3 linked regions of the Desulfosediminicola ganghwensis genome follow. The main gene of each other region encodes a partner of the protein of the gene in region 2 in a complex. Links are inferred from orthologs where the notes say so. Each region holds a gene or a part of one and is shown on either strand. Other genes may lie near its edges.

What was found.
Region 1: the proteins of tsaD (region 2) and tsaE are in contact, whole or in part, in a crystal structure (PDB 6N9A), measured with the Thermotoga maritima proteins. The link is inferred for Desulfosediminicola ganghwensis from one-to-one orthologs. Residues at the interface, in WP_004082750.1 of Thermotoga maritima: Cys10, Asp11, Arg49, His50, Leu82, Gly84, Gly135, Gly136, Glu154, Thr155, Leu156, Asp157, Asp158, Ser159, Glu162, Asp165, Lys166, Arg169, Leu170, Tyr175, Lys213, Thr214, Leu217, Tyr218, Gln221, Arg222, Asn324; in WP_004082108.1 of Thermotoga maritima: Leu37, Gly38, Lys46, Lys57, Val59, Lys60, Ser61, Thr63, Phe64, Thr65, Leu66, Met67, Val69, Pro71, Tyr82, Arg83, Leu84, Asp86, Asp88, Phe89, Asp93, Ile128, Asp130, Glu131, Arg134.
Region 3: the proteins of tsaD (region 2) and tsaB are in contact, whole or in part, in a solved structure (PDB 4WQ4), measured with the Escherichia coli proteins. The link is inferred for Desulfosediminicola ganghwensis from one-to-one orthologs.

The regions. Positions count from the first base shown.
Region 1 is NZ_CP050699.1:3,416,213-3,427,438, forward strand. The notes cover bases 1,143-3,884. They hold tsaE (tRNA (adenosine(37)-N6)-threonylcarbamoyltransferase complex ATPase subunit type 1 TsaE), read left to right. Parts: upstream 1,143-2,141; coding sequence 2,142-2,627; downstream 2,628-3,884. Other genes in these bases: FCL45_RS14500 (extracellular solute-binding protein), read left to right, coding at 1,143-1,188; FCL45_RS14505 (cold-shock protein), read left to right, coding at 1,425-1,640; FCL45_RS14515 (YcaO-like family protein), read left to right, coding at 2,852-3,884. Also shown: more of FCL45_RS14500, read left to right, coding at 1-1,142; more of FCL45_RS14515, read left to right, coding at 3,885-4,600; FCL45_RS14520 (STAS domain-containing protein), read right to left, coding at 4,694-5,119; FCL45_RS14525 (ATP-binding protein), read right to left, coding at 5,119-5,520; FCL45_RS14530 (fused response regulator/phosphatase), read right to left, coding at 5,525-6,667; FCL45_RS14535 (sensor histidine kinase), read right to left, coding at 6,689-8,377; FCL45_RS14540 (cobalt-precorrin 5A hydrolase), read left to right, coding at 8,837-9,829; cobJ (precorrin-3B C(17)-methyltransferase), read left to right, coding at 9,820-10,563; FCL45_RS14550 (histidine phosphatase family protein), read left to right, coding at 10,576-11,166; cobU (bifunctional adenosylcobinamide kinase/adenosylcobinamide-phosphate guanylyltransferase), read left to right, coding at 11,163-11,226. UniProt on the Escherichia coli protein: Required for the formation of a threonylcarbamoyl group on adenosine at position 37 (t(6)A37) in tRNAs that read codons beginning with adenine.
Region 2 is NZ_CP050699.1:3,553,694-3,564,937, reverse strand. The notes cover bases 8,485-11,244. They hold tsaD (tRNA (adenosine(37)-N6)-threonylcarbamoyltransferase complex transferase subunit TsaD), read right to left. Parts: upstream 10,486-11,244; coding sequence 9,484-10,485; downstream 8,485-9,483. Other genes in these bases: pheA (prephenate dehydratase), read right to left, coding at 10,721-11,244; FCL45_RS15140 (DUF2062 domain-containing protein), read right to left, coding at 8,975-9,475; rsmA (16S rRNA (adenine(1518)-N(6)/adenine(1519)-N(6))-dimethyltransferase RsmA), read right to left, coding at 8,485-8,952. In the rest of the region: FCL45_RS15180 (M18 family aminopeptidase), read right to left, coding at 1-759; FCL45_RS15175 (hypothetical protein), read right to left, coding at 1,162-2,163; FCL45_RS15170 (manganese-dependent inorganic pyrophosphatase), read left to right, coding at 2,472-3,401; FCL45_RS15165 (multiheme c-type cytochrome), read right to left, coding at 3,677-4,885; FCL45_RS15160 (RNA-binding S4 domain-containing protein), read right to left, coding at 5,502-5,723; FCL45_RS15155 (hypothetical protein), read left to right, coding at 6,288-6,794; FCL45_RS15150 (iron-containing alcohol dehydrogenase), read right to left, coding at 6,890-8,050; more of rsmA, read right to left, coding at 8,050-8,484.
Region 3 is NZ_CP050699.1:5,041,518-5,050,558, forward strand. What follows is about bases 1,814-4,810. They hold tsaB (tRNA (adenosine(37)-N6)-threonylcarbamoyltransferase complex dimerization subunit type 1 TsaB), read right to left. Parts: upstream 3,683-4,810; coding sequence 2,945-3,682; downstream 1,814-2,944. Other genes in these bases: ispG (flavodoxin-dependent (E)-4-hydroxy-3-methylbut-2-enyl-diphosphate synthase), read right to left, coding at 1,814-2,818; rseP (RIP metalloprotease RseP), read right to left, coding at 3,679-4,755. Outside these bases: FCL45_RS21700 (proline--tRNA ligase), read right to left, coding at 1-1,628; more of ispG, read right to left, coding at 1,736-1,813; FCL45_RS21720 (1-deoxy-D-xylulose-5-phosphate reductoisomerase), read right to left, coding at 4,833-5,993; FCL45_RS21725 (phosphatidate cytidylyltransferase), read right to left, coding at 5,990-6,796; FCL45_RS21730 (isoprenyl transferase), read right to left, coding at 6,799-7,545; frr (ribosome recycling factor), read right to left, coding at 7,685-8,239; pyrH (UMP kinase), read right to left, coding at 8,283-8,999. UniProt on the Escherichia coli protein: Required for the formation of a threonylcarbamoyl group on adenosine at position 37 (t(6)A37) in tRNAs that read codons beginning with adenine.

The sequences.
Region 1 (11,226 bases), 140 kb from region 2 along the record:
GGATTTCCCAAAGCGCCCATTGGCTCCGGACCGTATGTGGTGGGAAAGGTGAAACCGAACAAATCTATTACCTATACACGAAATCCTGATTATTGGGCCAAAGATCATCCGACCCGGAAAGGGATGTTCAATTTCGATAAAATTACCATCGAATATTACAAAGACTCGGTGGTAGCTGTTGAGGCCTTTAAAGCCGGCGAGTTTGATATCCTTTCCGTTTATATTGCCAAACAGTGGGCCAGGGATATGGATGGCCCTGCATTTTCTTCAGGTCGGTTGAAGAAGGACTTGTTCCCGCATGGGAATAACGCCGGTATGCAGGGTTTTTTGATGAATAGCCGCAGGGAGCTTTTCAGTGATCGCAAGGTTCGTCGGGCAATAGGGTTGGCCTTTGATTTTGAATGGACCAACGAAGCACTCTTTTATGGTCAATACACCAGGGCCGATTCTTTTTTCAGCAATTCCTATCTGGCAGCTAGACAACTGCCGGAGGGACTGGAGCTCGAGTACTTAAACGAATATCGGGATACTCTGCCTGCAGAGGTCTTTAGCACTCCGCCGGCGCCACCAGCGGCCAGAGACTGGCGGGAACTGCGGGATAATCTACAGCAAGCCCAGGAGTTGCTCAAGGAAGCGGGATATGTGGTGAAAGACCAGAAACTGGTTGATAGCCAGGGGAAGCAATTTGAGTTTGAAATTCTTCTGGTTCAACCAACCTTTCAGCGGGTGATGGCCCCTTTCGTACGTAATCTTGAGAAGCTTGGCATGAAGGTGCAGTACAGAGCAATTGATATGACTCTTTACAGCTCGAGATTGAAAAAATTTGATTTTGATATGATCGTTATGAGCTATGGTCAATCTATGTCACCGGGCAATGAGCAGAGGAATTTCTGGCACTCGGAGGCAGCTGACAAAGAAGGGTCCAGAAATTATGCGGGAATACGTTCTCCGGCAATTGATGGTCTGGTAGATAAGGTTATTTATGCGCGTAATCAGGAACAATTAACAGCGGCTTGCAAAGCCCTGGATCGGGCACTCTGGTACGGCTATTATCTGGTGCCCAACTGGTATATGAGCGGTTACAGGATTGCCTATCGCGATAAATTTTTTATGCCTGAAGTGTTGCCAAAGTATTATTCTCCCAGCGCTTTATTTATGACCTGGTGGAGCCGTGAAAAGGCTGAATAGTTGAAAAATACAATTGTCTAAGCGTTTGAACACTATCTGGCCTCTGTCTCCCACTTTCGCTAAGCCTTCAAAATAGTGTGCTAAATGTTCGTTGCACCCTTGACTCCCTAACCTATTATTTGATATGAAGGAAAGTGTCCCCTAACGTGTTATGGGGCACGGTAAATCGGGCGCGGCCCGTTCTTTTCCGGCGCGACGGAGGACTTCCGTCGTATTAATAATGGGAGGATTTTCGGATGTCAGATCGTGTGAAAGGCAAGGTCAAATGGTTTAATGCAAGTAAAGGGTACGGTTTTCTGGAAAGGCCAGACGGGCAGGGTGATGTTTTCGTGCACTACAGCGCCATTAAGGGAGACGGTTTTCGCAGTCTCGAAGAAGGGGAACCGGTAGAATTTTCAGTGGCTAAAACTGAAAAAGGTCTACAGGCTGAAGATGTCTCAAAAGTGGATTGAGCGTTTTCAGTACAATGATTGCATGCCCTGACAATCGTAATGCACCATTGTCAGGGCATTTATTTATCTGATTCCCTATGAAGCCTCCAGAAATTGCGCTGGAGTCAGGCGCAAGGCGGCAGGGCATATGGGATACACTTCGAGGTTAAATGTTGAGTAAATTAAATAGAATATCTTACAACCTTGAACAACCGTTTAATAGCGAACCGGTATGATGAAATGTTGCTCCTGAACTCTTTCTCCAAACCCATCACAACTCTTAATTGAGGCCTGGCGCTAAACATACATGTTTTATATGTCATTCAATTTAGGTATGTGTTCCTTTTAAACAGCCTCAGCTTTCTGCTCCTCTGGTGGTTCCCAAGAGATCCCTGATTTGTCCGAAAGAATATTTTCATCGCGATAATGATACATATCTTGTATGTTCACAGGCCGAAATTACGTGCTAAATGGATCGAATTTCCGCATATGTAAATATACCCGCCCATAGAAAAAACTGTTATGCAATCAATACGTTTCTCATTAACTAGCCGTGAGGAGACCGAGAAATTCGGTTTCTCCCTTGGGGCGTCTGCAAAGCCTGGTGATGTCATTTGCCTCGATGGTGATCTCGGTGCAGGTAAGACCACACTTTCCCAGAGTATAGCCAGAGGTGTAGAGGTACCTGGAGACTGTTATGTCACCAGTCCATCATTTACTATCTTTCATGAGTATCCTGGCAGAATTCCGATGTACCACATGGATTTTTATCGCCTGGGAGACGCTGCGGAGGTGGAGGATCTCGGCTTTGATGAGTATTTTTATTTATCGGGTCTCACCGTCATTGAGTGGGCTATTCGGGCTGAAGAAATACTGCCTGAAGAACGCCTGCACATCATGATTGAAGTATCCGGAGACGAGTCGCGCGCAGTACAGTGCCTGTTTGCCGATAAGAGATGGCGTGAGCTTATCGAGAAAGCGTTGGATGATGCAGGTGTTTCGCAATAATCTGCGGGGTTGTTGTACTTTCAATTATATGAATGAAAATGAAAGGCTAGGAGAAAAGATCAATTGCAGGCATGTTTTCCTGGTACTGATAGGCACATTTTTGTACATGAAAATGCATGAAAGAAATGAAAAAAAGACCACACTGTGGTACTTTGTGAGCGTTTGTTTATAGCTGGTTATAATAACAGGAACAATTCAAAACTCGAAAAAGGTTTTAATACATAATGAAAAAGAAGACCCTGCAGTTTAATGACTGTCTCAAAACATTCACCAGGGATCAGGATAAGGCGATCAGCCCGGAAGATACCCTGAAGAGATTTTACCAACAGGTTGAAAAGCTTGACGTTAATATCATGAACGAGATTAACAGGATCGACAACGGAAGGCTCGATATCCCTGTTTACTTCAGTGTTTGTGGTGAAGATGCAAGTAAATTGACTGGTACCAAGAAGCAGATGGGTAAAGGTGCTTCTCCGGTTCAGGCAGAGGCGTCCGCCTGTATGGAGCTTGCCGAGCGCTTTTCCTTCTTTTCATTCAAAAACGATGCAGGCAACTTTATCACCGGTGATTATCCGCAAATGATAAAAGCGGGTTACCCGGTTATGTCCATGGAGTTGCTGCTTGAGTCGGTTCATGATACGACCACACCGGTTGCAACTCTTGAGAAGTTACTTGAAGGCATTCCAATGCAGTGGACCTGGTCCACCAATATCACCACTGGAGAGAATGTCCTGGTGCCTTTCTCCTGGTTTTTTGCAATCAATGAGTTTAACGGCCCATCCTCCGGTAATACCTATGAAGAGGCTGCCTTGCAGGGGCTCTGTGAGATCATTGAGCGTCATGTCTGCTCCCTGATTGATCATCAGGAAATAGAGACACCGCTCATAGACCCCGCTTCCGTAAAAGATCCGGTTGCCAAAGAGTTGCTTGAGAAATTTGAGAAGAACGGCATTGAGATGTATCTCAACGACTTCACACTCGATACCGGCATATGTACCGTAGGTGCCCTGGCTATCGATCGCTCCACTTTTCCTGGGTTGAGTGAGATAGTCTACACTGCCGGAACTTCTACCTGCCCTGAAAAAGCAGTAATCAGGGCAGTGACTGAGGTTGCCCAGCTTGCTGGTGACTTCAACAGTGGTGCAAACTATGTTGCCTCCGGTCTGCGTAAGCCGCTTTCCATGGATGAGGTAAAATATCTTACCGAGTCTTCAAAGTGTACGACCATTTCGAAGATGGCAAATCTCACCGATAACAACATGAGAGTTGAGCTTGAGAAAAGCATCAATGCGCTCAAAGAGCGGGGAATGCAGATTTTCATGATGGATGTAACCCATGAAAAACTGGATATCCCGGCATTGTACACCATTATTCCCGGCGCGCATTTCCGTGAGAGATCAATGGTTCAGGATGTTGGTCTTTTTGCAGCCAAGTTGCTGTTTGACCTGGTAGATGACCCGGAACTGCTTGAGAACAAGATGCAGCAGATGGAAGGCCTCATGCCGGAAGCGTACTTCCTGGAGTTTTATCGTGGTAAGAACTTCGTGACCATGGGCTTCCCTGAATCTGCCATTGCTCATTTCGACAAGGCACTGACCTTGAACCCCGAGCAGGAAGATCTGCCATACATATACTCCTATAAGGGCCACTGCCTGAAAGAGATGGAGAAATACGACGAGGCGATCAAGGTGCTGAAGCAGGGCACTGATGAAGATGATGAGCGTCCTGATCTACACAATATGCTTGGCGTATGCTTTTTTAAGAGAGAAGAGCATGAGACCGCAATCTATCATTTCAAGCGGGCTGTTGAGCTGAACCCGGCTTCTGGTATCGACTACGCAAACCTGGGCGTGAACTACAGCAGATTGGGAAAAAGGGATGAGGCTATCGAATATTTCACCGTCGCCCTGACCATAGACCCGTCGCTTGACTTTGCCAAGCAGGAGCTCTCCGGCCTGATGAAGGCAGAGTAGGGAGAACAGCGTCTCTCACCTTTATGAAACATAAAAAATCCGGGTCGCGACACATCGCAACCCGGATTTTTTTTGGTTCGAAAAAGAAAAAAGCTATTTTGGTATCAGGCTGGAGAGGCCTTCTTCGACCGACTGAAACGTTACAATTCTTCCCAGATCATCTCGAAACCGGGTGCCTGTGCTGGTGTCTGTGATGGGTTCACCAGAAAAATTCGAAGTAATAATCCCATAACGCCTTAAAACATCCTTCACTGTCGGCTGCAAGCCGCATAATGCGAGGACAGAAATCTTCTTATCGACAATCAGCGAGCAGAACAATCCGATAAGTTTAGAACCTATGATATTGAATCCAGAGAGGTCAAGAAAAAGAAATCTATCAATTTCCAGCAGGGGCTGACTCTCGTTGGCCGAGAGGAACTGTAATGCATTTTCCATATCTTCCAGGCCGTCTTTTATCGATTCGAACTCTGAAGCGCGAATAATTGTGACTCGACTGTCACTCATGGTGATATCAGTCATTAAAACCTCTTTGCACGAAACATAAATGTTATGGCGTTCCCTTTATCATTGAAATGTAAAGAGTCTGCGTAGCATTTCATGCCATATAGCCCACGCCCCTGTTTTTGGGATAATGGTGGTGGTTCTTCCGGTATGTCGGGTCTGAATCCTTCCCCCTCATCTGTTACACTGTATGTGTATGTATCTTTATCATGCCAGCACCGGATGGTTATTATCTTATGTTCCTGTTGTTTGTTGCCGTGTTCATAGGCATTTTCTATTGCCTCCATCAGGCAAAATTCTATTCGGTCTTTGATCTTCTGGTCCAGTTTTTGCCATTTGAGGTAACCGATCCGGAACTCATGCAAAAAGGAGGAGATGGCGTGGCGTTCGGTACGGATAGATTTTGTGAATACAATCATTTCTCTATTTTCTCTCAAGTACCAGCAAAGTCAGATCGTCACTGGCGGTGGCCCCGGCCAGGAAACTGTTTAGCTCCTTTGCCAAGTTAGTCAATACCTCCTGACAATCTATGAATCTGTTAGCAGACGTCAAGGACGAGATAAGCCGATCACGACCGAAAATCTCACCATCACTTCGAGATGACTCAACAATACCATCAGTATAAAGAATGAGTCTGTCGCCCTGTTGGAAGGTAAACGAAATCTCCTTGTATGGTGATGAACTCACCATGGCAAGTGGCAGACCGTTGAGTACCAATTCATGTATTCCTGAATTGTTGACCAGGAGCGGGTAGGGTTGTGCCGCATTACTCATGGTGCAGATGTCAGAAGTAAAGGCAAATGCTGAGGCTGCAATGAATTTTTCCGTGGTTAACAGACCGCAAAGGTCAGTATTCATGGTATCAAGGATTGCAGCAGGGGAATTACCATTATTTTTAATCTGATGCAGAAGGCCGATAATTCGCATGGAGATAAGGGCAGCAGATAGACCGTGACCACAGCTGTCGCCCAAAAATAACGAAACGGTACTATCGCTTTTACGAGTCAGAAAAAAATCACCTGATACAGGGCCATGGGCCTTATTGTAGACGCACGCCTCGATACCGATTTCATTGAACAGTGAAATTGTAGAGTGTGCATCCGTCAGGAATCTGGCCTGAATACGTGCCCCATCAGAGATATCTTCCTTAACCCTGCGTTCAAGGTATCTGTTACGAAGCAGGGTCTTAACCCGGGCAACTAGTTCTTCTTCGGCGAAAGGTTTTTGGAGGTAGTCGTTGGCACCTGCATCCAGGGCTTTGACGATGTTTTTAGTTTCAGTCCTGGCGGTCAGCATCAGGACAGGTATGTCCTTCAGGTTGGCATCCGCTTTCAGGCAGGCCAGCATCTCAAATCCATCTATAATCGGCATCATGATGTCGAGCAAAATGATGTCGGGGATGATGTCTTTGGCGATAGTGAGTCCCATCTCGCCATTTTCGGCATTGTAGATAGGGAGATTCAGGTGTTCGAGACTGATGGCACAGATATCACGGTTTATTTCATTGTCATCGACAACGAGAATACCGCCGTTTTGCCTTGAGGGAATGGTTTTGAATACCGCCATATCAATAACAGCCTGTTCCGGTTATTTCTTTTTTTTCTGCAGCCACAGGGCTTTAGTGAGGTTTTCCTCTGAAACCAATCCTTCTTTTAAAAGGATCTGGCCAATTTTTTCAGGTTGTTCAGATGTAGGAAGCGTAAAGTGAAATGAGGTAAGGCCGTTCTCGCTCTCTGCCCAGATGATTCCGTGCATATCGTTGAGAATCCGCCTGCAGATGGAGAGACCGAGGCCTGTTCCACCTGCCCCCGTTCTGGTGATGCTGCTCTGATAAAATTTATCGAAAATCGCTTCCGATTCATTCTTTGGAATGCCTATTCCTGTGTTGATTATAGTCGTGCGCAGGCAGTCTGAGTTGTTTAAAGACTTGTCTTTATGGAAGAATATTTCAACAGTACTGCCAGGTGTACTGAACTTGAGAGCATTGGAGAGAATGTTTCTGATTACCTGACCAAGGCGCTGCCTGTCAAAGCTGGCAACAGGTTTAAAGGGTGGATCATTAAGTTTAAAGTTGATCTTCCTTTCTTCAGCAAGGGGTGTGAATTCTGCCAGCGCCTGAGAAAACTCTTCACGTATATCATCAAAGCAAAAGGTGTACTCCATTTTGCCCGCCTCAAGCTTGGAGAGATCAAGCAGACCGTCTATGAATGGAAACAGTCGATGGGCAGATTTACTTATCTGGTTGAAGTAATGGCCGAGGTCGCTTCTGGGTGAATCCTGGTACTTTTTCTCGCCATATCTTGAGTAGCTCAGTATGGCGTGTAAAGGAGTACGCAATTCATGGGACATGTTGGCGAGGAAATCACTTTTGGCATCGTTGGCTCTTTCCGCTGCCTCTTTGGCCAGTCGAAGGCGTTTTTCATAGATCGCACCTTGGGTGATATCGCGATCTATCCCTCTAAAACCTGCAAACAAGGTCCGGTTTCTCAGGGTCTTGAAGACCGGTTCCCCGCTGGACTGCATGGTGATTTCCTGACCATCTTTGTGTTTGAAAGTGTAATTCCAGTCTTTAAATTTTTTTATCTGTAAATCTCTGGTTTGTATTTCAGAGAAAAATTTATCGGCGGTAGCCGGATTGCGTAATAAAAGGTATTGGTGGCCCAGTAATTCTTCAGGACTGTAACCAAGGATTTCATAGCATTTGGGGCTGGCATAAGTGTACAGTCCATTGGCGTCTATTTCCCAGATAAAATCACTCGTGGTTTCAGTGAGATTGCGAAACCGCAGTTCGCTTTCCTGCAAAGCCTTGAGGGCCGATTGGTGTCTTCGAATTTCTCTTCTCAATCTTTCATTGGTTTCTATCAGATAACTACTGTTTGCTTCAGTGCGACTTGACGAAGTTGAGAGTTGATTTTGGTCAGCAGGAGTGCTGTCTTTTTCTGATCTTTCAACAACTGCTATCGGCTTGGTAATTGTGAAGGTAAATATTCTCTTGGTGACAGTGCTGTCATCCGTAAAAGAAGCGTGAGAAATGATAGTCTTGGGAAAATTCCTTTGAATTTCAAAACTCCAGAGAGGCCAACCAATTTTGAGAGTGGTAAACGAATTTGTATGGGCCAGTATATCTTTGCGGAAGGAGTCATCTTTGAAAACATCAGAGAAATCAGACAGAAGATCGAAAATATTTCTCTCAACAATTTCAATTTGTTCTTTGCCGCAGAGTTTACTGAATAAAGGGGTGCAGTAATGAATAGACAAGGATTGATTTGTTATCACAACTGCTGTCTGCTCGGGTAAATATGCCTCCAATTTTCCAGATAGATTGCTGAATGAGAAGGTTATAGGATGAACACGCAATGTGACCATGGAATACTGTGGAATATGTCTGCTCATGGTACGTATGTGGCCAAAGACTGGTACTATTTTCGTTGCTAAATCAAAGAAAAGTCAAGGAGAAAAACATTTATCAAGATGTGGAGCAAGCAGGGCAAAGTTGATGCCAGATACACAGGCTATATCTGATAGGTAATTGATGAAATAATAATTTTTTCATCAAGAACATGATCAGGCTATTGCAGGCTCATTTCACTTGCACCAGACGGGATGTATGCTATCTATTCATTCATAAAAGCTTAATTGAAAGCACTGAACAGGAGCAGGTGTAACAATCTATGCTCCTTGGGGCAGGCCAAACTATTTGTAAAAAAAATGTCGAAATTATCGAGAGATCAGATTTTGAAAACATGCATTATTTATAAAACCGAAGGCGGCAGGGCAATTGCGGAAAGGATTGCTGCTTCGCTTGAGGGTACCACTATTCTGCCCCTTGAAGAAAAAGTCGCTCTTCAATTATCCCACGCCTGGCATGAATTTGACGGCATTATTTGTGTAATGGCTGCGGGTATCGTTGTTCGTTCAATTGCTCAACTTATAAAAGACAAACTGACCGATCCCTGCCTGATAGTACTCGATCAGGAAGGCAGGCATGTGATCAGTTTACTTTCGGGTCATCTCGGTGGGGGAAATGCACTTGCTTTAAAAGTAGCAGAGATCACAGGAGGGACTGCTGTGATTACTACAGCAAGTGATGTGCTGGGTAAAACCGCGCTGGATCTGTGGGCAAAGAGAAACTCTCTGTCGGTGGACAGCAAGGATAAATTGACCAGGGCATCTGCCAAGATGGTAAATGAAGGCTCCGTAACAATTTTCAGCACCCTGGCACTTGATTTCTTGCCCGCAGATATAGTGAGATACGATGAAAGGGATACGGCTGATATTGTCGTAACCATTAATAAATACATGACATCAAATGCGCTCTGTTGTATACCAAGAATCCTCTACATCGGCGTCGGCTGTAACCGTGGAACCGGGGTAAATGATATTGCAGAGTCGTTTGGCGAATTGTGCGATGCACATGATATCAACCCGAACGCTGTCGCCGGATTGGCAAGTGTCGATGTGAAGCATGATGAGGAAGGAATTTTGGCTTTTGCCGAATCGATAGGTTTGAAGCCGGACTTTTTTTCCCGAGATCAGTTGAATGGTGTTAAAGACGTTTCTTTTTCAGCGGCGGCAATGAAAGCAGTTGGTGTTCAGGGTGTTGCTGAGCCGGCAGCTCTTCTTGCTGCACAGGCTGATGGTTCTGAGGCAGAACTTATTGTACGGAAGATGAAGTGGAAAGACGTAACCCTTGCAGTAGCGGAAAGGAAAAAGAATAGATGGGAATGATACACGTAGTTGGTACGGGTCCCGGGGCAGTAGCAAGCATTACTCCGGAGGCAGTCGGATGCATTCAGGATTCAGATATTGTTATTGGCTATTCCACCTATCTGGATCTCATCGAGCCATATCTTGATGGCAAGAAAGTTATTTCTTCCAAAATGATGCAGGAGGTGCAGCGTTGCAACACAGCATTCGATGAAGCTGAGAAGGGCGCAGTCGTCACCATGATCTCAGGAGGCGATCCGGGCATTTATGCCATGGCGGGACTGATCTACGAGATAGCCGCCGAGCGGGACACCGATGTGTCCATCAACGTGGTTCCAGGGCTTGCGGCGCTTAATAGCTGCGCAGCCCGGCTTGGTGCACCGTTGATGCATGATTTTGTAGCGATAAGCCTCTCTGATCTGCTGACGCCAATGGAGCTTATCGAAAAAAGAATTGAGGCTGCGGCTTCTGCTGACTTTGTGATCGTTCTCTATAACCCGAAGTCAAAGCGCCGTACCGCCCACATTGAAAAAGCTCAGGAAATTATCAGCAAGTATCGTGATTCTGATACTCCTGTAGGTATCGTCACAGCGGCCACCAGGGAACATGAGACTGTTGTGGTAACAACCTTGAAGGATATGCTTGCTGAAGAAATTAACATGCAGTCCTGCGTGCTCATCGGTAATAGCTCCACTTTCACCTGGCGCGACAAAATGGTGACACCCAGAGGGTACAAAGACAAATACTCACTCTGATACGGAGTCGATATGCCGAAGACGCTATACCTGATGCGTCATGGAGATACTGGGGCAGGGGGTAGATTTATAGGCAGTACAGACCTGCCGGTGAGCCAAAGCGGATTTGCCAGGATCGACACCACTGCCGAGATGCTGCGGGAGACCGGCATCTCAAAGGTTCTCTGTAGCCCAATGCTTCGATGTCGCCAGACTTTCGAGAGAATTGGGCTCGCTTGTGCTGTTGATTTTCAGGAAAACCTGCGTGAAGTTCATTTCGGACTCTGGGAAAACAAAACGTTTTCCGAAATAAACAAGGAGTGGCCGTCTGAGGTGGACTCGTGGGCTTCCTGGTCAGAAGAGTTCCGTTTTCCAGGGGGAGAGAAGACAGCCGATTTCCTCAGTCGTATTCAATCCATCAAAAGATATATAGACGACCTTGATCAGGAAAAAGTCCTGATTGTCAGTCATGGTGGTGTTATCAGGCAGTTGATTTGTCTCTATCTCGGTCTTTCTCCGGTCAATTATCTCTTATTCGATATAAAAGCGGGCTGCTATTCAACCCTCACACTTTTTAGTGAGGGCGGGATACTCACTACGCTTAATTCAGGGTATTCAGCATGAGCACATTTACACTGGTTACGGGTGGAGCGCGTTCAGGAAAAAGCTCCTACGCTCTGGAAC
Region 2 (11,244 bases):
CATGGCTGTTGCTGCAACATGACAGCTCAAGAGATTGTCCAATCTGCCACTGGCAATAAATTCATCATTGATTCCAAGGTAGGTTGCCTTCTGTGGATCGTAACAAAACAGGTCGAAAGCAAGCACCTTCTCAGCAACAGAGCCAGGGTTTTGTTGCTGTATCTGGGCCATGATAATCTGGTTGAACTCAGGAATATTGACATCCAGGGTTTGAGCAAATACAGGAGGAAGAGCTTTCTGTTTATCTATGGCGCGTCCCTCGTTGGCTTCCCTGTCCAGGTGAATGGCAAGACTTGGAATTGAAAGCAGAGGACGTTGAAAATTTATCAGGTGTTCCACCAGGTTTCCCTGGCCGTCAGAGCAACTCACTCTGCCGGCCAGGGAAAGATCTCTGTCGAACCAGGTGTTCAGCAGGGGACCGCCGTATATTTCTACACCAAGTTGAAGGTATGGGTCATTGATTACCATGGATTTCGGCTTTAATTGCAGGCCAGGGCTGTCAGCGTGGCTGCCTATAATGCGGAATCCATCAGAAGGTTTATCTTCGTTGCCCAAAATAAAGCTGATGAGCGAGCAATTTTCACGGGTTACGAAATACCTCTTGCCTTTCAGCAGCTTCCAGGGCTCAGTTTCGTGAAGCTCTATAAAGCCCCTGGCTGATAACATACTTGCTAATTCTTCGACTGCATGAAAAGCTGTGGGAGATGCGTCCAGATATTGAAAAAGATCTGAATTATACCTTTCTGTTAGTTCTTTCATGTGATGAGTTTCAGTCATGGGGCTGCAATGGTATGATTATGAATATTATGAATGGATTAGGGCTGCTCAGTGTTCATTATAGCAGATACAATTATTAAGCGCCGGGTGCCCTCGACGCTGTTGCTGGCCAGTGATTGTAAAATACGGTTTAAACAGGAGTAGGCAACTGCAGTAATTTGTGCAGTGGAATTTTCCTTTGTGAGAAACGTCTTCCTTATCCACTGATGCCTAGTGTAAATATCGAAAAGGGCAGATTACGCGCTGGCTTCAAATGCGGCATCAAGTTCAAATTCCAATGGGATGTCTTCCTGTTTCAGAGAATCACGTCTTTAGTTTGTATCTGCACCGCGCATATTCACGAGACCTGTGTCGGTCTGAAAGCGCCTCTAACCGATTTCTGGATCAATACCTTTCCTTTAAGGTGTAGAGGGTATCGAGATATGTCTCTTTTGACTGCAGTTGGGCGTTGCTCGTTTCGAGTTCGTCAATGAGGGCTGTAATGGCAGGCTTGATATCTATACCGTAACTATTGCGAGCTTCATGGTTTGCCTGGTCAACTATTAATATAGCGTAATAATTGACCAGCATACGGGATACGGAGTCTCGTCTGAAGAGGTAAAGCCTCCCACCCATGGTGTTCAGGAAAAAACCGGCATACTCCAATAAGGCATCGTCGGTAACCTGTAACGAAAATTCTTTATTTAGGTATTCAGGTTTCTTGCTGAGAAGATAGTAATCTGCTAGCACATCTTCGTATGACTTCTTTTCTTCATGCAGGATGGATTTGATGACGATAATGTTTTTTTTGCCAACGACTCTGAAGAAATGTGCGGTGTTTTTAAGCACATTGAAAAGGTCATCTGTTTCGCCGGAGACGATAGGAGGATTGTCCAAAGCCTTCTGGGTAAGTGAAGAGAAATAGCTCTCACTTGGTTCATTCAGATGATACCCCTTAATATATCTTTTCTCATCCATCTCTGAGTAAAAATGCCTGATTCTATCAGCCGCCTGCTGATAGACATCCGGTTCAATTACCGGTTCAGCGACAACCTTTGGCGTGGTTTGTTCTACAGCAGGTTGTGCTTGGGGTATTATTTCAGGAATTTCAATTTGACTTGAGGAGATTATATCTCCAATAGGGTCCCCTTCAGCATCCAGCTTGTTCGGAGCGCCAGAAGTCTGTTCGGAAACAACTTTCGGAGACACTGAAACAGCAGGTTCAGCTTGTGTGGTTGCTGTTAATTGGCTGGAATCAGGAGATTGTACATCTGTTTTGTTCTGGTAGAAAAAGAATGCACTAACAACAACGATGAAGATACCTGATACTAGAGCAGCTGGAAAAAGTGAGCGGTTGCGACGCTTTCTTCTCAGGACCTCTATTCGTTCTTTTATTTGGTCTTCCATGGCGATCTGATGTGTTGAGGGGATAGGTGAAGGCGTGAACAACTAAACATTATATTACAACCGAATAGCAATGTCACCAAACAAAACGGTAGCAGAACAGCAAGCATATTAAGTGGCTGCGCCATAGATTTTGGCAACTTAGAAATTGAGTTTACAACAAGGATTGCAGGCTTTTTTTTCTGCTTGACTGGATGAGTTGAAGACACTATGTTAAGCCATCAATTTCAAATGAAAAAACTCAGTATAAACGAGTTTGTTATTAATATAGTAGTCTGATTTTATTATTAATTTATTTACGGAGGAAGAACATGGCTATTTTAGTTGTAGGACATTCAAATCCCGATACAGATTCAGTTACTTCTGCAATCGCGCTGGCTGCTCTCCTGAACGCACAGGGACAGGAAGCAAAGGCTGTTATGCAGTCCACTGCTGGAAATTTGAACCCGGAATCCACCATGGTTCTCGAGCGTTTTGGTTTGACCGCGCCAGAAGAAATTACTGACGCTGCCGGTAAAGAGATCGCTTTGGTTGACTTCAGCGATATCGCTCAGGGCCCTGCTAACCTTGATCAAGCTACCGTAGTTACCATTGTTGATCATCACAAAATTGGTGATGTAACCACCAACAATCCTATTCTCTTCCGTGCGGAGCCTGTGGGCTGTACCTGTACCGTTTTGAACAAAATGTTCAAAGAGGCTGGTGTTGCTATCCCTAAGGACATTGCTGGTGGTATGCTCGCCGCAATTCTCAGTGATACCGTAAACTTCAAGTCACCTACCTGCACCGAAGATGACAAAGTTGCAGTTGCAGAGCTGAAAGAAGTTGCCGGTGTTGCTGACACCGAGGAACTTTTCATGGGGATGCTCAAGGCGAAGTCTTCTGTAGACGGTGTGCCTGCGAAAGACCTGCTGTTCCGTGACTACAAAGATTTTGACATGAATGGCAACAAAGTTGGTGTAGGCCAGCTCGAGCTTGCTACTCTTGATCAGGTAGCTGCTATCCGTGCCGATCTCCTGAAAGCTATGGAAGAGGTCAAGGCTGAAGGACGTCATTCTGTACTGCTCATGCTTACCGACGTTGTAAAAGAGGGTACCGATCTGGTAGTTCTCTCTGACGATACCGCACTTGTAGAAGGTGCTTTCGGTGGCAAACTGGAAGATAATTCCATGTGGGTTGACGGCATGATGAGCCGTAAGAAGCAGACTGTTCCTAACCTGCAGACCGCTTTCGGTTGCTAATTCGAGCATACTGAATTGTGTCGAAACCGTAGTTTCGACCTGTAGTGATAAGAGAAAGGGGGTTGCACCGACTGGTGCAACCCCCCTTTTTTTTTATTGTCCGTCAAAGAGATGAACTCTGAGTGTTCTTTTTGATACCCGGATCTGAAGCAGAACCACGCCAACCCCTATCTCCTATCTCTTCGCAAATCTTCAGTTGAGGATCAATAATAACTGGATTGCTCTTTTTTGAGGACTGATTTATCTCTAACGGTCTCTCTGTTGTTCAGTAGTGTTCAGTGCACGTCTTTTTTCTTTTTATTGAAGTTGAAATCCGCAGTCAGTTCCTTTGTGTGGCATGTGATACATAGCTCTAGAGAAACTTTTTGCAGATACCTTAAATTACCATTGTTTTTGGCATGGAGTCCGGAGCCTGGGTGACAGGCACTACAGCTGACGGATTGCTTTTCAGAGCTGAGATGAAGCAGTTTATAGTTCAGGTCATCAGCTTGCATGGATTGAACCCCTGTTGCCTTTTGGTTTGCCGAATCAGTCACATGGCAGGGCAAACAACGAAGGTTGTATTGCTGATTATTATCTACCAGGGTCTGATATGCCCGACCGTGAGGGGATTTTTCCCACCTGGCGACCGTTTCCTTATGGCAATCAACACACGTCCTGTAAGAAGATATTTCAGACTGGTTGTTTGAAGTATCTGATTGTGTTTTTTGCTGGGGTTGATATTTCGCACGCTTGCCAATTTTTGCTATATCACGTTGTATTTCAGCAACCTTGTTATCAATAGCTTGTGATTTTTCAAGATTGGGCTGAAGAGCTATCGACCTGTATTGGAAGTTTTCCGTTTTCTTATTGTCTGCCAGCAGGTTTTTCAGCCCCATGGGGAAGGTGAGAACTCCAAGATATCGGCCACGGCTTTGCACCTGACTGGTGATCGCATCACCTATCTGTTTTGGAGGACGATTTCCATTCCGCTTATTAGCGGTCAGGATGAGGCTGATGTCAGAAAATTGTTCTGCTATCTGTTGATTTGTTGCTGTATCCAAAGAGGAAAGCAGGATGATGGCATCGCAATCAGGAGAGATCCTGGTCAACACATCAGTGAGAGCATCCCTCCACTCCAGCATCTTGTAATTATCGTTTACTATTCGTGGAGTGGCTGTCAGCGCCACAATCCCGATTTTCTGTTTTTCAAATTCAACAAGAACCCAGGGAGGAAATATGTATTCTCCGCCCTGGGTTATAATATTGGAAGAAATCCAGGGTACCGAGCCCGAGAGGTCGGTAATTGTGCTAAGGCCGGCTGTGAGATCGTAGGGACCAACAGCTATCGCGTGATAGCCAAGGTCTTCATAAATTTCGTAAATGCCTCTCGCAGTAACTACATCCTGTTGCAGTAATTCCCTTGCTCCATCCCTGGAAAAAAGGAGATTTCCGGCATCCAAGAGAAGTACATCGCCGACGTTGGCTGAAAGTTCTTCAATCAATAAAGCTCTTCTGGACAGACCGCCCAGTTGTTTTGACTTTCAACCGCAGGGCTCAAGCTCTCCAAGGAGGTCATTGGAATAGAAAATGTTTAGATCGTTGGTGTTATTTTCAGCGAAACTATTCGAGGATAGAAAAAACAGGGTAATCAGGGTGAGTAGTCTGAACATGATTCGTGCCAGGTATGAAATATGAAGTAGATTTTATTGAGAGCGTTAATGACGCGGTTACTCTCTGATATATAACAGGAAGTTGCTGGTTGGCTGCTAAAATCTATTCGCTTTGTGATATATTTTCAATACCGTTATGGCTCTGTTGCAGTAACTGTTGTCAGCTAAAGAGTAGGCTGATAATTGTTGGCTATATTGTCAATGCCGGTGGTGGATTCGTCAGAGCTGGCAGATAAATCTGAAATTTGTCAGTATGGTTGATCTGGACTTAAATGGCTGAGAGTGATTTTACGCAGGATAGTTTGACTAATGAAATAAAGATGTGATTTCGTGCACCCCGGATCACTTTTACCGTCCGATTGTTCATGAACTTAAAGGGTAACCTGATAATAATTTCGTGATCAGAGAACGGGAAGGATGAAGAATATAGTGGTCTTCAGAATTTCATTTATCCCCTGATGATGCCAAACTCTTTTTCGTTATAAGCGATTATGTCACCCTCATTGAGCTGTTTTCCCCTTTGAGTCTCCACAACTCCGTTTACCGAAACCTCACCATGCTGAATTCGAATTTTAGCTTCGAAACCGTCCTGAACAAGATTTGCCAGCTTCAGGAACTGACCAAGGCGAATAGGAAGTTCTGATACAACTATTTTTTGCAGACTGGACATAGATATATTGTGTTAAGTTAATTCTCGCTCATTGCGTTCGGTTGCAAGTAATTCTGGCGAGACATTGATGAATAATAGATACAATCGGAAAGCGCAGAACATAAAACACATTCAGCACCTTTGTGCAAGTCCAACTCGCGAACAGATCGGCTACTTCGCACATAATATAAAACAGTTTGTATATAGAGAAAGCACATTTTCCCATCCTGTTCAATGGCTTCACTCGAATCTCTATACTAAATACTGGACAATCAGTTCAGCATAAACTAATTACAAGAGTTTTGAAGCGCAACGCTGGCAATGAACTCTCGGAGCTACTGGCGGGATGATCTCTTTTGCTATTTAGAGGAGAGATGTAAAGGGTGGAGAAAAAAATTGAGATCTATATAGTTCATCCGTGCTATCTCCAATGTTCTACCGGTAAACGTTATTGATAAGAGTGTCTCGAAAGATGTGTGCTTGCGAGTCTCGGCACTATACGCTATCTTTGACAGAATTGTCTGTTAATACGTGCGATTTCAAAGTAGACCTTTACGATAGTTTATAAACTTAGGAGGACAGGAAATGATAAAAGCACTCAGAATACGTACTACACTATTTTCCCTGATTGGTTTGATGATGATGGTTTTTCTCAGTGGCTGTATGGGAAAAAGCTCTTCCGGCGCAGGTGATGATTATGCTGCCCCGGCTGACTATGGTACTGTCTCAGCCACCGTTGCTGACTTCAAAGATATCGAGTTGCCCATCGATATGACCTGGAACAGCGACCAAAGTATGGCGATTAAGACAGAATCCTTTAATGGTGGAATTCTGAGTTACTCCGGAAGGGTCGAGCTCTATTCGTTGAAGAATTTCATAATTTCTTCCATGGATAACAACAAGTGGAAGTTGGTGGGGGAAGTTCAGTCTAAAGGGTTCTTATTAGCTTTCACGAAGCCGAATAAGACTTGCATGATCGAGATTACCGAAGGTTTCGGCGGCAAGTATGGTAGCACCACTGCAACTCTTTATATCACTGTTGACAAGACAGCAGCCGGCAAACTCAATCCATTTGGAGAACCGGTTAACTAACAGATAGTCCACGATACAAAAAAGCCGGTCTATCTTTTTTTCAAGGGTAAACCGGCTTTTTTGCTTGACCCTGTAAAAGACGCATCCATAGTAGTTTAAACACACAGGCGGAGTATTTCCTCAACGCGCACCTGATCGTATTCACGCATACGCCAGACCTTGGCCAGTGATAAGCAGTTTTCGGCGATTTCTGGAATATCGCTTTCAGAGATACCCAGCTCACCAAGTGTGGTCGGGGTGTTGATTTGCCTTAACCAATTGATGAGGTTTCCGATACCGGCTTTCTCGAAAAGCAGATCAGGGTTGCCAGGCTCGTTAAATAATGCAGATAAGAACCGTGAAATTCGCTCATTGCCTGAACCTTGATTGTATTTCAACCAGCCAGGCATCACAACACTCAATCCCGCGCCATGTGGCACGTTATAGAGAGCGGAGAGGGAATGCTCTATCAGGTGCATTGGGAAGCCAACCTTGCCAAGCCCGGCAGCAGAGAGGCCGTTGAGTGATAAGGCAGCAGCCCACATCAAGGCAGCTCTGGTTTCATAATCATCTGGTTTGGCTATTGCCCGAGGACCGCACACAAGAATGGTTGCCGCAAGTCCTTCCATATATTTGTCCTGGACGGGGGTACCTCCTGACGATGTAAGATAAAACTCGGCCAAATGGGCAAGTGCATCAACAGCTCCGTACGCAGTGTGTCTTGCCGAGACAGAGAAGGTGAGTTCCGGGTCCATGAATGACGTTTTAGGAAAAAGCATCCGATGGGCAAAACCGAATTTTTGTTGGCTACGCTCTCTGGTGAGTACCATTCCGGAATTCATCTCAGATCCAGATGCTGCAAGTGTGCTAACTGCAATTACCGGGAGTGTTTCTTTTATTCCTTTTTTTCCGGTAAAAAACTTCCAGACATCGTGTTCAACCAGGGCGCCGCATGCAATCGCTTTACCTGAATCAATGACAGAACCACCGCCTACTGCACAGATTACATCTATCTCGTTATCTTTTGCAATTGCGACCCCTTTCTGGACGTGGCTGAGCAAAGGGTTGGGCTGAACACCATCAAAGTTTATGACATTGAGATCATGCGCTGCCATGATGCTGGCGATGCGTTCAAGCAGGCCACTTTGACGGGCATGATTACATCCACTGACAAGCAATACATTCTTGCCATAAACGCTGGTTTCAGAACCTATCTGCTCCAACACCCCTCGACCGAAAAGAACCTTGGTGGGATTATGGTAAACGAAGTTTTGCATCAGGTGTTCTTAGCTTGAAGGCGTTTTTCAAAAGAAACGGCAAGATCCATAAACTGGTCAAGTGAAAGTGCCTCAGGGCGTAAAGATGGAGATAACCCGGCAGCAACTATTACTTCTTCAGTAATTCTTTTGTTGTCTGCTTTGTCAACTGCTTCATCCTCCATAAAAAATCCGGCACCTGACAGCGTATTGTGAATAGTTTTTCTTCGCTGGTTAAACGCTGATCGGACAATACGCTGGAAAACCGGGTAGGCAAACAATGTGCCTTGCCTGGTCTGGAAAGGAGCGTGATCAAACTCTATTCGAATCACAGTAGAGTCGATCTTCGGTTGCGGATGGAATTCACTCGGCTTGAGGGTCATCAGGCCGGTTATTGTCGCGCAACTTTGCAGGAGAACCGAAGGCACTCCATAATCTTTACTGCCCGGGGCAGCCATTAACCGGTCCGCTACTTCTTTCTGCAGCATGATGGTTGCGGAAATCACGTATTGTCTATTCTCAATCAATTTGAAAATGAATGGATTTGAGATCGAATAGGGCAGATTGGCCATGATCTTCATGGGCCCGCCGCATTGGTCGGAAAGCTTTTTAAAATCGGCTTTCAGAACATCTTCATGAATTAAGGTGACATTTTCGGGGAGGTCATTTTCCTCTTCATGAAAGCGGATAAGACCGCTGTCAATCTCGACACCTATAACCTGTTTGGCTCTTTCAGCCAGAGGCTGAGTGAGCGCACCAAGCCCTACCCCAACTTCAACTATTACATCTTCGGCAGCAACTTTGCCTGCACGGACTATGGCCTCGGCGGTGTGTTTGTGAACAAGAAAGTTCTGCCCAAACCGCTTTTTCGGCGCGAGATTGTGTTTGCCCAGGGATTTCCTGGTCTCACCATATCTGGTCATTTAATTGACTATCTGTTTGTATTTAATTGAGAATCTGCTTTTGAGCTCTTTTCTGCTTTACTGCAATAAAGAACTTCAGCGAAAGGTAAAAACTCATAATGGTAAAAGGAAGAGCTAAAATTATTCCGCCTACAAGCATAACGACTATTGTTTCACATCCAAGTCCCATTACCAGTTTCATGGATTGGGATATGGATTCAGATGTAAGAAGCAGATCGAGTGTTGTCTTAATTTTTACCCAATTCAGATGGTATGGCGTGACTGCATTGCCGATAACCAGCGAAAAGTAGTAAATAGGAAAATAGGTGAGAGGATTGCAGACTACCCAACTGCTCAAAATTCCAGCTATTGTTGATGTTCTAGTAGCCAGTGTTGCAATAATTATCGCAACGGTGTGAAGAGGCATGGTCGGTGTGAAACCAATAAAGACACCTATGGCGAAACCTCCGGCAAGTGCGATCGGATCACCTTTAAGGCGCTGTAATCTTCTGAAATAATACTTACCTAAACGCCCTATTTGCATGTCTTGCGCTATCCTAAGGCTGATCTGGAATACACATCCTCATCTGTTGACATTGCTCCCTGCTCCAAATATTTATAGTACCCTGCTAAAGCTATCATGGCACCATTATCTGTACAGAATATGGGTTTTGGCACATGAAAATTAAGACCCTCTTCAGCGCAACGATGCTGGAAGGCCGACCGCAAACGTGGATTAGCAGAAACTCCACCACCGAGAACAACTGTCGTAACACCTGCTTTCCTGGCTGCCAGAATCGTCTTTTCTACTAACACCTCTACTACTGCTTCCTGAAACGAGGCACATATATTTTCAAGGTTGAGAGAGTTGTTTTTCTGTTTTTGCTGATTGCAGTGGTTTAAAACAGCCGTTTTAACGCCGCTGAAGCTAAAATCGAGTGAATCCTCTTCAAGCCAGGCCCTGGGAAATTTTATGGCACCGGAGTCTCCCTGGTCAGCCATTTTTGATACATGTGGTCCGCCAGGATAGGGAAGACCGAGCAGTTTAGCGACCTTGTCGAAAGCTTCACCAGCGGCATCATCCCGGGTTCTTCCCAGGTGGGTGAAGTCGGTATGGCTTTGCACTTGAAATATAGAACTGGTCCCACCTGAAGCGATAAGTGCAACATATGGAAATTCAACATCGTCCTCAAGGAAAACAGCCAGCAGGTGCCCAGCCATATGGTCTACACCGATATAGGGAATGCCGGTTTGGTACGAAAGGGATTTGGCGTATGAAAAACCGACCAGAAGAGAACCAATCAGTCCGGGCCCCTGGGTAGTTGCTATGAGATCAATATCAGCAAGAGTAAGTTGGGCGCGATCGAGAGCTTCGCAAACAATAGGGTGGATATTTTCAAGATGCTTTCTGGATGCGAGTTCTGGTACAACTCCCCCAAAGCGGCTGTGAATCTCATCCTGACTGCTGATGACACTGCTTAAAACTGTACAGTCGTCCTCAAGGATTGCGGCTGCTGTGTCGTCGCAAGAGCTTTCTATACCTAAAATACGCATGCTGGTTCAGACCTGCCGTCGTCTCTACTGCTGGATAATAAATGAAGTATTTCAAAAAATGCCAAGACGCGCCAATATAAAGATCTGCATCGATAAAGTCAACTCTGCAGATTACCATAAAACGGCACCAGCTTTGCACAGTGCACCATTCAACAAATAATAGGCCCTCCAAACGCCTACTTCAAGACGGGGAGGGCCTGATTGCTTCTTTCTACAAAATGTGGGTGGAGAAGTTTTACGCCTCACTTCTCGGGTAAGAACCAAGCCATTCGTAATATGAGCAGAGGTCACGTATGCTTTCACAGCCTCGACGAATATGCTCATCTTCCATATGGCCCATCATGTCCAGGAAGAAGAGGTATTTCCATTTTTTGCCCTTCACCGGACGAGACTCGAGTTTCATAAGGTTGATGCCCTCATCTGAGAGAATAGTGAGAATCTCGTTCAGGGCGCCTGGCCTGTGGGTTGTACCAATGAGAAGGGAAGTTCTGTCAGCACCACTGGGGCTTGGTGACTCTTTTCCAATAATGAGAAAGCGAGTGGTGTTTCCTGCGTAATCTTCTATCCCTTTTACAACCACCTGCAGATCATGGGTCTTGATTGCCAGCGAGGAGGCTATGGCACCAATATTAGGATTATTGGAAGCCATCTTCGCCGCTGCACCCGTGGAAAAGCTATCGAGAGTAGGGACGCTGGGCAGATTCTTCCTCAACCATTCCCGACACTGGGCAAGTGCCTGGGAGTGAGAGGCTACTGTCT
Region 3 (9,041 bases), 1.5 Mb from region 2 along the record:
CGACGGCGCACCTCGAGAACTCCGTTTTTAGTCAGGGACTTGCCAACAGTCACCCGGTACGGAATTCCCAACAGATCAGCATCTTTAAACTTGGAGCCCGGACGTTCATCGCGGTCATCGAAAAGTACTTCGATACCAGCTTGCTGCAGATCGCTATACAATTTCTCGGCCGCCGCATTAATACTCTCATCCTTCAACCCAAGATTCAAGATAATAACTTGATATGGTGCCAGGGGTACCGGAAAAATAATGCCGTTTTCATCATGATTCTGCTCGATAGCAGCGGCAACGACCCGGCTTACACCGATACCGTAGCACCCCATAACGAAAGGCTTCTCCTGGCCGTCTGCATCCTGGAACATAGCCTCCATCGACTCTGAGTAGGAGGTCCCAAGCTTGAAGATATGTCCTACCTCGATACCCTCGGTGAGATCGATCTCTCCACCACAGGCAGGACATGGATCTTCGATAGTCACCTGGCGCAGATCAGCTATGCCGCTCACCTCGAAATCACGACCGAGGTTCACGTTACGCATATGGTAATTCTTCTCGTTGGCTCCAACGACGAAGTTTGCCATAGCGGCAACCTCCTGATCGGCAACCAGCTTGATTTTGCTGTTGACCGGTCCGAGATAGCCTGTCGGGGCCCCTGTGGCATCAAAAGCAGCTTTGTCGTCAGCAAGTTCAACGTCAATGGCCCCAAGGAAATTCTTGAGTTTCACCTCTTCAACTTCACGATCGCCGCGTACCAGTACTGCCACCGGGGTACCATCAGCAATATAGACCATTGTTTTTACGAGCTGATCGGGGGTAATATCCATGAACTCACAGACCGCGTTCACCTTGCGCTTACCTGGAGTCTCAACTTTTTCAAGATCAAGCAGCGGCTCATCGTTTTTCGCTTCGGCCGGCTTAACCTCAGCCTTTTCCATATTTGCCGCATACTCGCACGACTTACAGACCACGATGGTATCCTCGCCAGTATCGGCCAGTACCATAAATTCATGGGAGAAACTGCCGCCAATGGCACCTGAGTCCGCCTGCACTGCACGGAATTCGAGACCGCAACGGGTAAAAATACGTTTATACGCCTCGTACATTTTACCGTACGCGACCTCTGCGCCAGCGTCATCGACATCGAAGGAGTACGCGTCCTTCATGATAAACTCACGACCGCGCATCAGGCCGAAACGGGGACGTATCTCATCGCGGAACTTGGTCTGGATCTGGTAGAGATTAATCGGCAGATCCCGGTAGGAATGAAGGTCCCGGCGAATAATATCTGTGATAACCTCTTCATGGGTAGGTCCGAGGCAGGACTCACGCTCGTGACGGTCATGAAAACGCAGCAATTCCGGTCCATACTTCTCATATCGTCCGGTTTCACGCCAAAGATCCGCAGGCTGTACCATCGGCATCATCAGTTCCTGGGCGCCGGCCCGGTTCATCTCTTCCCTCACAATCGCCTCAACCCTGCGAATTGCCGCCAGACCATAGGGCAGATAGGTATAAACTCCAGAGGTGAGTTTTCGCATAAAACCCGCTCGCAGCATGAGTCTGTGACTAATGACTTCAGCCTCGGCAGGTGTCTCCTTGAGTGTAGGCAAAAGTGATTGAGAGTAACGCATAGATGTTCCGTAAGTAAAATTATCTTAGTTGAACCGCCCCGGCTGGAGCGGCATCCCCCGCTGTCGCGGGTTGGGAATTTGTAATACGAAGAGAATTTAGCAGATTTTCAGGATTTTCGCCCTTCCTCTTCCATTTTTTTCAATTCAGCGAGAAATGTTTCCAACAGAACATCTTCTGAAACCTTTTTGAATATCGCACCTTTTTTAAAGATGATACCGACTCCGTTACCGCCGGTTACACCAATATCAGCCTCTTTGGCCTCACCTGGCCCATTGACCACACAACCCATGACCGCAACTTTAATTTGAGTTTCCATGGTCTGAACATAACGTTCCACTTCTTCAGCCAATTCAAAAAGATTGATCTGGGTTCTTCCACAGGTTGGGCAGGAAATCAACTCAGGGCCGCGCTCCCGGATCTTGAGCGAACGAAGCAGCTCAAAACCTACCCTGATCTCTTCTTCCGGATCTCTGGTAAGTGAAATTCTGAACGTATCGCCAATCCCCTGACTGAGAAGAATGCCGAGGGCCACACTTGATTTCACTGTACCTGCGATCAGGCCACCAGCTTCGGTAACCCCAAGATGCAGAGGATAATCGGTGAGCTTTGAGAGCTGCTGATAACCGCTGACAGTGGTCATCACGTCAGAGGACTTGATGGAAATCTTCATCTCCTCATAGCCGTGTTTTTCCACCAGACGCACATTTCTCATAGCGCTCTCAATCAGAGATGATGGATTCTCAGGGGTGGGATAACCGTGCTTTTCCAAGAGGTCTTTTTCTATGGACCCGCTGTTTACGCCAACTCTTATCGGTACCTTATGCATCCTGGCGGCGGCCACCACCGCGGCGAGCTTCTCCTCACCACCGAGGTTGCCGGGATTGATGCGTATACCCTGGGCACCGTTTTCCATGGCACTGATGGCCAGCCGGTGATCGAAATGAATGTCGGCAATCAGTGGAATCTGGATACCATCTCTGATGGTACGGAGCGCCTCTGCCGCCTCCTGATCGAGTACCGCACAGCGGATAATCTCGCACCCTGCCTGCTCGAGCCTTTTAATCTGCTCGATGGTCGCTTTGGTATCACGAGTGTCCGTATTGGTCATGGACTGTACGGAAATCGGGCTACTGCCGCCAATCTGCAGATCGCCGAGTTGGATGGTTCGTGTCTGACGTCGGATAATCATGGAAAAAACACTGCGGTTAAAAATTGGATTGCCTGAGTACTTCGACTATGAACATACAACCGGACGGTTACCACAAAATCTAAAAATCCCGATCCGGACTAACTCTAATCTCCTGCAGGTAAAAGACTATTTAGTGCCTTTTTTTTTCATCTGCAGATTCAATTCAGCATCGGAGGCACGGACATACATGGGAATGGCGGAACCGATTTCAAGAACTTGCCCCTGTTCTGCCAATTCGCCAGCGATCAGCCCCAGACTTGATGCGGATGGCGACCAGAGTTGGGACGGTGCAATGCTGATAGTTTCGCCCAGTTTCTCCAGCCAAAAATCCCTGTACACTGCCAGACCGTCACCAACCATCAGGGTCGGTTCGTTTATTACTTCTGCAAGCGTTTCAGGTGAATAGGCCGCAATCTCCGTCACAGCCTCTGGCGTTGTATTATCCTTCATTCGGTAAAAGCGAGCGTAGACTTCTTTTTTCCTCGCATCGAGTACAGCGCAAATCTGGCGCGGGTCATGGCAATTCGCAGCAAGAATATCGAGGGTGGATACACCGTAAAGCGGTTTATCCGCTGCGGCGGCCAAACCCTTTACAGTGGCCATGCCGATACGCAGGCCTGTAAAACTGCCCGGCCCCAGACCAACAGCATAACCACTGATATCATTTTTGCTGCAACCGGACTCACTCAGCAACCGGTCAATGGCACCAAGTAATCTCCTTGAATGGGTAACATTACTCGACAGGCTCACACTTCCGAGAACCCTGCCATTTGCCCTTGTGCCCAAAGTGAGCGCCACAGTCGAACATGAAGTGGCGGTATCAACTGCGAGGATACAGCCATCGCTTTCCACTACCTGTTTCATTGGGTCAAAATCCGCACGATGTCGTTATAAAAGACGAAGATCATCAAGGTACCAAGCAGTGCCAACCCGATTTGCTGGGCAATGATCTGCGCCCGCTCTCCAAGTGGCTTTCTGCGGATCGCTTCAATGGTTAGAAACATCAGGTGCCCGCCATCAAGCACTGGAATAGGCAACAGGTTGAGGATACCGAGATTGACACTCAACAACCCCATGAAGTAGAGAAGGTTAACCCAGCCGGCTTCCATCTGCTGGCCAGCTATCTGGGCAATCAGGATCGGCCCCCCCAGCTCCGAGGCAGGCACAACCTGTTGAAAGATCTTAACGATACTGGTTACAGTAAGGTCAACATAGCCCCAGGTTTGTTTGCAGGCATCGGTGAAAGCCCCGATCGGCCCTTTATGAACATAATTAAACTCGGCATAGGGCATAATACCTATGATGAAGCGAGGCTCCAGCTCTTCGCCGAACATGTTTTCAACACTTTCATATTTAGGCTGAATTTCGAGCTTCTTCTGGGCGTCTTCACGCAGCACAATCACATCAATTGGCTCACCGCGACTCCCCTGTACACCATGGAGTATATCGTCCCAACTGTCTGTCGGTTCGCCATTGATTGAAATGATAACATCGTTTTCAACCATTCCAGCCATAGCTGCCGGTGAACCCGGTGCGACATTACCGATTTTGGTAGTATCAATCCGCTCAGGTGTACCTGAGAAGAGAAAGAGCAGGAAAAACATCACTACGGGGAAAACGAAGTTGAACGCTGGTCCGGCAAATATTATACCGAAACGCTGACCGACGCTCTTGTGGGCAAACGATATCTCCCGTTCTTCTTTGGGTACATCCTGTTCATCCGGATTTTCTCCGTACATTTTTACAAAACCGCCAAGGGGGATGGCCGAGACGACATATTCGGTGTCGCCCACGGTCTTGCCGAAGAGTTTCGGCCCAAAGCCAAGGGAGAACTTCAGCACCCTGACCCCGAAGAGCTTGGCGAACAGAAAGTGGCCCAGCTCATGGACAAAAATGAGCAGGCCAAGGACGAGTATAAAGGAAAAGGCAGTTGTCATAACTTCACAATGGTTGGAGTAAACTGTTCCGGTTCAAATGATGTAGACCGCACTCCCGAAGCTGCAGTGCAGACTGGTCAGGCGAGGGCTGAAATTTTTTGTTCTGCTGAAACTCTGGCGGCTGCATCTGCTGCCAGGATATCTTCCAGTGATTCATCGCTCCCCTGATGAACTTCATTCAGAGTAAAAGCTACAGTTTCGGGTATCTGAGTAAAACCAATTCGCTCAGCTAAGAATGCTGCAACTGCGACCTCATTGGCTGCATTGAGCACAGCAGGGGCAACCCCCCCCGTCCGCAATGCCTCAAAAGCCATGCCAAGTGCCGGAAAAGAATCGTAATCCGGATCATGGAACTCAAGATTTGAACACTGGGACAGCTGCAGAGGTTTAAGCTTCAATGGCAACCGCCTGGGGTACGACAGGGCGTAAGCTATCGGAATACGCATATCAGGGATACCGAGATGGGCCATCACAGAGCCATCCTGATACTCTACCAGTGAATGCACAACCGATTGTGGATGAACCACAACCTCTATATCATCTGCACCGATATCAAAAAGCCATCTGGCTTCGATCACCTCAAGACCTTTATTCATGAGTGTGGCAGAATCAATAGTTATTTTCTGCCCCATGTCCCAGTTTGGGTGATTCAGTGCCTGCTCCCGGGTTACCCTCTGTAACTCTTCACGGCTCTTGCCCCTGAATGGGCCGCCGGAAGCGGTGAGGATAATTTTTGCGACATCCTTACGGTGCCCGGCTTCCAGCGCCTGAAAAATAGCGCTGTGCTCAGAGTCCACCGGTAGGAGCGGTACATTATGCTTTCTGGCCTCAGCCATCACAATCCTGCCAGCCATGACCAGAGTTTCCTTGTTGGCTAATCCGACAGGTTTTCCGGCACGGATAGCAGCAAGGGTGGGCAGCAGCCCAGCGGCCCCAACTATGGCAGAGACGGTGATATCGGCATCGCCGTGGGACGCAACCAGGCAGTTGCCTTCGGTGCCGCACACGACCCGCGTACGATACTTTGTCGGCAACATCGCCTGTATTTTCTCAGCATGCTTCTCATCGATTACGGAAACCACCTCAGGGTCGAACTCAAGCACCTGGGCCTTGAGTCGGTCCAGGTTTCGGCCTGCCGCAAGTCCTACAATAGAATAATCTTCGGGAAACTGCCGGACAACCTCAAGAACATTTACACCGATTGAACCGGTAGAACCCAGAAGTGCAATACGTTTCATTGAATCCCCATAAAAAAGTACAACAGGTAATACAAGACAGGCGCAGCAAGCAGGATTGAATCGATTCTATCGAGTATACCACCATGACCAGCCAGTAGTCTGCCTGAATCCTTGGTGCCGGTACCCCTCTTAATGATTGACTCTGCGAGATCCCCTAGAATTCCGACGCCTGTAAGGATTATTGCAGCAAACAGAATAAACGGCAGATTAACTTTATCAAACAAGAGCACAGCGAGGACAAGGCCTGCCAGAATTGCACAGACAAGGCCGCCAACAGCACCCTCTATAGTCTTTTTAGGGCTGATTGCAGGGGAAAGCTTATGCTTTCCGAATTGTCGGCCTGAGTAATACGCTCCTGAATCTGAACCGGCGGTAATCGCTGTCAGCACCACCAGCCATTCACCACCTTCTGGCAGATTACGGATCAGCGGCAGATAGGATACCAATACGCCGACATAGACCACGCCGAGGATAAGCCTGCTCAGGAACCGATACGGCTCATTCAGCCTGGAATAGCAACCTATGGTGTAAAGAAAGATAAAGAACGTGGCGGCAAACAGCCCGAACTGAATTCCAGCAGTATCGGCAAAGTACCAGCCACCCAGATAGGGCAGCAATAACGTGGCGATTGAGAGCACCCTGGTGGAGATAGACGGTGGACTTTCCAACGCCATATCCAGATACTCATTAATGCCGATAGCGGTGACTATCAGCATCACCAGTTGAAAATAGAGAGGCGTTCCGGCAAGTAGTAGAACAACCCAGGCAATTGCCAATAAAATTCCGGGAAAAGTACGACTCATAATCACTCGGCTGAAACTTGGGCACTGGTTTTACCGTAACGGCGCTCTCTCATCTGAAAATCGCTGATCGCCTGCAGAAACTGCTCCCGGCGAAAATCAGGCCACATGATATCCGTAAAAAATATCTCTGAATAGGTAAGCTGCCAAGGCAGAAAATTGGAAAGGCGCGCCTCACCACCGGTTCTGATCATGAGATCGGGGTCTGGTAGTCCGGTGGTGTAGAGGTTATCATTGATTAGCTCAGGGGTGATCGCAGCTGGTTCGAGATCACCTTTTACACAGCGCTCTGCAAGTATCCGTGCTGCCCGGGCCAGTTCATCCCTGCCGCCATAGCTGAGTGCCAGATTCAGCACCAGCTTATCATTTTGCCTGGTAGCCTCAATCACCTTGCTCAGTGCTTTTGCGGCACCTTCCGGCAGACGATCGAGGTCACCGATGCAGCGCAGCTGTATCCCGTTTTTCAATAACCTGGAAAGTTCAGCTGAAAGATATGTTTTCAGAATAGTCATCAGGCCGTTTACTTCCTGCTCAGGCCTGTTCCAATTCTCTGTGGAAAATGCGTATAAAGTAATTGCTTCAATGCCGATTTCACGGGACGTCTCAACAATCGCCCGCACTGAATCCACACCTGCTTTATGACCAAACAGTCTGGGCTTACCCTGTTGCTGCGCCCACCTGCCGTTGCCATCCATAATAAGTGCAATATGGCGCGGCAGACGTTTGGTGTCTATCGCCGGGTCAATGACCATGGTTCTCCCTGAAAAACATGATTTGTAGGTAGAACGAAACCGAAAAAGAGAGTCTACCATTATTTCTCATGGGGGTGGTTCACTAGAGATCTCCGCAATCATTGGAGAGTGCGTACCTAATCCTCATGAGAAATAATGGTTATACCTCCAGAACCTCTTTCTCTTTGGCAGCGCTTATCTCGTCAATCTGCTTAATATAGCTGTCGGTCTCACTCTGAGCATCATCCTGCAGCTTGAACAAATCATCTTCAGAGATTTCCTTATCCTTCTTCTGCTTTTTGAGGATGTCGATGGCATCTCGGCGAGAGTTGCGAACGGCCACACGGAACTCCTCAGCAATTTTCTTGACCTGCTTTACCAGACCTTTACGACGCTCCTCGGTCAACTGAGGAATATTCAAGCGTATAACTTTGCCGTCGCTTATAGGAGTAAGGCCAATATCTGACTTTAAAATGGCCTTTTCAATGGCAGGAACCATTTGGACATCCCAGGGTTGAATGGCAATCATCCGACTCTCAGGGATCGTCAGTGTTCCAACCTGGTTAACTGGCATTGCGCTGCCATAGGCATCAACCATAATTCCATCCAGGAGAGAAATTGAAGCGCGGCCTGTACGAATTTTCGACAGTTCGTTTTTGAACGTCTCAACGCTCTTCTCCATTTTCTCAGCCATATCCAGTATCACATCACTCATGCTTTTACCTCTGCTCTCTGATGAATTATTTTCAATGGTCTTATCAGGACGTTATCAGGGTACCAACGGTTTTTCCGCTTACAGCCTGGCGGATATTACCTGAAACACTCATATCAAGTACCATGATCGGTTTATTGTCTTCTTTGGCCAGAGCAATGCCAGCCGCATCCATAACCCGAAGTCCTTTTTGCAGAACCGTATCGTATGTCAATTCATCATACTTGACAGCATCAGGATAAACAACAGGATCCTTATCATATACGCCATCTACCTTGGTGGCTTTAATCACCAGATCGGCATCAATCTCAAGTGCACGCAACACACCTGCAGAGTCGGTTGTAAAGTATGGATTACCGGTACCAGCGGCAAAGATTACAACCCTTCCTTTCTCAAGATGACGGGTAGCACGTCTTCTAATATATGGCTCACAAACCGACTGCATCGGAATTGCCGACATAACTCTGGTGATAACACCCTTTCTCTCAAGGGCATCCTGCATCGCCAGGCTGTTCATAACAGTGGCAAGCATGCCCATGTTATCGGCCGTCGCACGGTCCATGCCCCTGCTTGCGCCTGCAACACCACGAAAAATATTCCCTGCTCCGATAACGATACCCGGCTCTATACCCAGCCTTACGATTTCTTTTACTTCTTCTGCGACAAATTCCAACACATCCGTGTTAATTCCGTAAGAATCGTCGCCCATCAAGGCTTCGCCGCTCAATTTCAGAAGGATTCGCTTATACTTAATTGACTGCATCCCGCATTCCTCTCTGTTTGTTGTTTTCGTTATACTGACAGG